DNA from 2 places in the Streptomyces sp. NPDC085481 genome. Region 1 is predicted to be linked to the other one. Evidence: riboswitches for the same ligand, from Rfam matches in the RefSeq annotation. Region 1 holds a riboswitch; the other holds the start of a gene.
The links. Region 1 has a riboswitch for cobalamin ahead of ACIGEZ_RS07345 (ABC transporter substrate-binding protein). Riboswitches for the same ligand answer to the same signal wherever they lie in the genome.

Region 1 (2,197 bases):
TGTACCAGGTGCCCTGGTACATCGTGCCGGGCAGCACCTCGACGGGCTTGCCCGCCGCGACTGCCTGCGCGCCCTTCTCGGCGACCTTCCGGTAGTCGCCCTCGACGGTGTCGAACACCTCGCCGGCGCGCTTCTCCGCTCCCGTGAGCGCGGCCATCGCTTTGACCCACTCGGCGCGGCCGAGCGGACTGGACTCCAGCCACTCGGCGTTGGCGACCACGGCGATACCGGCCTGACGCAGCTTGGGGTACTGCGGGTCGTCGGTGCCCTGGGTCATCAGCACGTCCGGCTTGGCGCCGATCACTGTCTCGGCGTTGAGGGTGCGGTCCTTGGCGTACTCGGTGACCTTGCCCGCCTTCGCCCGTTCGATCACCTGGGCGGAGGAGATGTTCGCGACGCTCGCGACACCCGTCAGGACGTCCAGGGTGCCGGTCTCGGTGAGCAGCGGCAGGTGAGTGGTGGAGGCGGAGTACAGGCTCTTGACGGGAACGGTGACCTGCTGCGCGGACGCCAGCTCACCGGTCAGCTCCGGCTTCGGCGCACCGCACTTGACCAGCACGTACGACTCCGGCTTGCCCTTGGGATAGGGCTCGTTGACGGTGAGGACCTGGTAGCTCTTCTCGTACCGGAGCGTGAAGTTCTTGGCGTGCTTCACCGTCGACTTGACCGGGAAATAGTCCTTGGCCGGGTCGAAGTCCTTGACGCAGCCCTCCCCGGCGGCGTGGGCCTTGGCGTCGGCGGGCGGGCCGGCGTCGCTGCCACACGCGGTGAGCGTGAGGGCGACCGTGAGGAAGGCTGCCGCGGCGGCCTGACGACGGCCGGGCATGACGGATCGTACGGACAAGGTGACTCCTGGTGGCATACGTGGGCAGCGCGCACCGGCAATCCGGGGCGCGCGTGATGCGGCGTACGGGAAGGACCCGCTGGGGGAGGAGGCCGTCAGACCCTGAGGGAGCGGGCTCGTGCGTCAAGCCGGGCAGGTTGGCCCCACAGGGCCTCGGGCAGCGCAGAGCTGCCGCCGTGGGTACGCAGGCACACGGGTGCCACCGCCTCTCCTGGGGAAATCCGCCCCGTACATCGAGGTGCGACGGCGTGAGTCTCCTGACTCGGGATCAAAGCTTCTCCGGCCTTCCCACCCCCGGATGGGGCGGTGGCCATGGCGGAGTCGCTCCCCCTACACAGTGGCGGTACCGTGCCGGAATCTCACCGGCTTCCTCGTTCCGCCGTCGCTGGTCGGACGGAAGCATCGCAGAACCGGCCACGGCCACGCCAGACCCACAACTGTGCGACCAGCCACACGAGGTGTCGCCTTGAGGTGACCCGCGCCAACGGGATGCGGCACAGGAAGGCGGGCGTGATGACGTCCCCACGATGCCCCTGCACGGGCCCGGATCACCGCGCGGGTGCCGGCGCTGCGGGGGCTTCTGGTGCGGAATCCCCCGCCAGACCATGTGCCGGCTCACCTCCCACAGTGCCCAGACGGACCACGCCACCAGGCAGACCCGGAGTCGGAACAGCCCTGCGTGATAGCCGCCCTCCCACTGCGGGATCAGGAACATCAGACTGGTGACGGCCACGATGACGACCCCCAGCAGCACGCACTGCCCCGCGTACCGGGTGGCCCGCTTGCCTCAGTAGTCGAAGACTGCCGCCGCCGCGACCGTCTCCACCAGCGCGCCGGCCAGGAACACCACCCCCATGACCCGCCCGCCGAAGGTCAGTGCTCTGAGGGTGTCCGTCAGCCCCACCCGGAAGAGCACGGCGGCGGACACCAGGAGCCCGAGCGTCATCAGACCGGCTTGGGCGCGCCTCCACCAGCGACGGTCCGGCCACAGGTCAGGGTCGGCGCGCCATCGGACCCGCCCCAGCTGCTGTACCTGCTGGACTCTGCCGACCGGTTACCGCCGCTGCAGGTCGGCCGCGGGTAGGCACCGGCGAGAGGTGCACCCGCACGCGGCGTTCTTCGGGTGCGCCCCGGGAGGTGACGCAGAATCATTCTCGCCGGGGGAGGCGTCGGCCGGGTGGGGGATGGCATGGACCGGCGCGGTGGCGTAGCCGCAGAGCGTGCGCTGCCACCCTTGGCAAATAGTTGCTAAGGTGGAAAGTAATTTCCGATTGGACATGCTCATGGATGTCCAAAGCTGTACAGGGGGAGTAGTGGTGAGTGAACAGGCGGATGCGGTCGCGTCGTTGGAGG
Region 2 (2,197 bases), on a different contig from region 1:
GCCGAGCCGTACGCCGAGCGCCCCCGCGAACGAGGCCTCCACCGGGCCCGCGTTGGGGCTCGGGTGCTTCGACGCGTCCGTACGCCAGGACCTCAGCGCACCGCGCGGATTCCCCCCGGCGACGGTGGCGAGTACGGCGGTGAGCCGGGCGCCCGGCCAGCCTGCGAGGTCGTCCAGGCGGGCCGAGGCCCAGCCGAACCGCCGGTACCGCGGGGACTTGTGGCCGACCATCGCGTCCAGGGTGTTCACCGCCCGGAAGCCGACCAGGCCCGGCACGCCCGCGACCGCGCCCCAGAACAGGGCGCCCACGACGGCGTCGGAGGTGTTCTCGGCGACCGACTCGACGACCGCCCGGGCCATCGCGGGCCCGTCCAGGGAGTGCGGGTCGCGCCCGCACAGGTGCGGCAGCCGCTCCCGGGCCACCTCCAGGTCCCCGGCCGCCAGCGCCCCGCCGATGGCGCGGGCCTCGCGCCCCAGCGTCGTACCGCCGACGACGGCCCATACGGAGGCGGCGGTCAGGGCGATCGAGGCGGTGCGGCTGCCCCGTACCGTACGGGCGGCGAGGGCGCCGAGCGCCACGGTCGAGCCGGCGCAGAGGGCGGTGTGCAGGGCGCCGCGGCCGCGGTCGTCGCGCCACAGCCGGCGCTCGACGGCGGCGGCGGCGCGGCCGAACGCGGCGACGGGATGCCCGCGGCGGGGGTCGCCGAGGAGCAGGTCGACGGCGAGGCCGGCGGCCGCTCCGTACGCGAATCCGCCCGGGAACGGGGGGCTGGCACTGCTGCGGCCGGGCATGGCGCTAGGTCCTCACTCAGGGTCCGCGCCCTGGATCGACGTGACCGGCGGCGAGAGTTCCTGACTCCCGGACCGCTCGGGTCCGGTCACAGTGGCGGGACCGCGCCGGATTCGCACCGGACTTCCTCTGCTTGCCGCCGTAATGGCCTCGGCAGTCCACCACGCTGCGCGAAGAGCCGTCAACTCACCTTTGACCTGCGTCGGGTCACTGTGCGAAGCGCCACAGACACGACGGCCGGGCGGCCCGCACGCGAGGTGCGGGCCGCCCGGCCGGAAGGGTGTCGTGCCGGGCACGACGAGGTGTCGCGGGTCAGACGACGATCAGGTAGATGCCGTACGCGACGGCTGCCGCGCACAGCGCGAAGCAGGCGTAGGCGCCGGTGCGGGCCAGGGTGGCGGAGCCACCGTTCGCCGCGGCCTCCTCCTGCTTGGAGAGGCCGACGACGCCGAGGGTGAACAGGCCCACGAGGGCGACGGTCGCCACGAGGCTGACTCCGAAGACGGAGCCGAGAGCTGCCCAGTCGATCTTCATGCTTGGTTCCAGTTCCTTAGACCGCGGCGGCGGGGGCCGGGGGAGCGGCCGGGTCCGCCGGGCTCGGGGCGGGGATGGTGGTCTTCAGGTCCTCGTCCGTGACGGCGGCGACGGAGCCGGCCGGCGGCGGCGGGGTGACGGCCGCGATGGCGGTGGTGACGACGCCCGCGGGCTCGGCCTGCGCGTCCAGGTCGTCGGCGGTGACGTTGTGCTGGTCGACCGGCTTGCGGCGGGACAGCGACCAGATGACGCCGGAGCCGGCGATCAGGAGGATCGCGACGGCGACGATGCCCCAGGTGCCCTGCTTGGTGAGGAACTCGGCGGCGGCGCCGACCAGGCCCGCGGCGGGCAGGGTCAGACCCCAGGCGACGAACATCCGGGTGGCGGTCGACCAGCGGACGACACCGCCCTTGCGGCCGAGGCCCGCGCCCATCACGGCACCCGAGCAGGACTGGGTGGTGGAGAGGGAGAAGCCGAGGTGCGAGGAGGCCAGGATGACCGTGGCGGCGCTGGTCTGGGCGGCGAAGCCCTGCTGCGGCTGGAGGTCGGTGAGGCCCTTGCCCATGGTGCGGATGATGCGCCAGCCGCCGAGGTAGGTGCCGAGCGCGATCGCGAGACCGGCGGCGACGATGACCCACATCGGGGGGTTGGAGCCGGGGGCGAGGACGCCGCCGGTGACCAGGGCGAGGGTGATGATGCCCATCGTCTTCTGGGCGTCGTTGGTGCCGTGGGCGAGCGAGACGAGACCGGCGGAGGCGATCTGGCCGGCCCGGAAGCCCTTGGCCGTGGCCTTCGTCTTCGGGTTGGCGCCGATCCGGTAGGTCAGCTTGGTGGCGGCCATCGCGGCGAGACCGGCGACGATCGGGGCGGCGA

Region 2: it holds a riboswitch for cobalamin, as region 1 does, so the genes downstream of both, ACIGEZ_RS00325 (cobalamin biosynthesis protein) here and ACIGEZ_RS07345 (ABC transporter substrate-binding protein) in region 1, are expected to answer to the same signal.

The regions. Positions count from the first base shown of each region.
Region 1 covers NZ_JBITTJ010000002.1:328,613-330,809, forward strand. Annotated here, with positions in the region: gene ACIGEZ_RS07345 (ABC transporter substrate-binding protein) at 1-844, opposite strand, end outside; cobalamin riboswitch at 1,074-1,258, opposite strand; gene ACIGEZ_RS07350 (hypothetical protein) at 1,632-1,790, opposite strand; gene ACIGEZ_RS07355 (hypothetical protein) at 2,161-2,197, shown strand, end outside.
Region 2 covers NZ_JBITTJ010000001.1:57,984-60,180, reverse strand. Annotated here, with positions in the region: gene ACIGEZ_RS00325 (cobalamin biosynthesis protein) at 1-792, opposite strand, end outside; cobalamin riboswitch at 826-961, opposite strand; gene ACIGEZ_RS00320 (hypothetical protein) at 1,103-1,324, opposite strand; gene ACIGEZ_RS00315 (anion permease) at 1,341-2,197, opposite strand, start outside.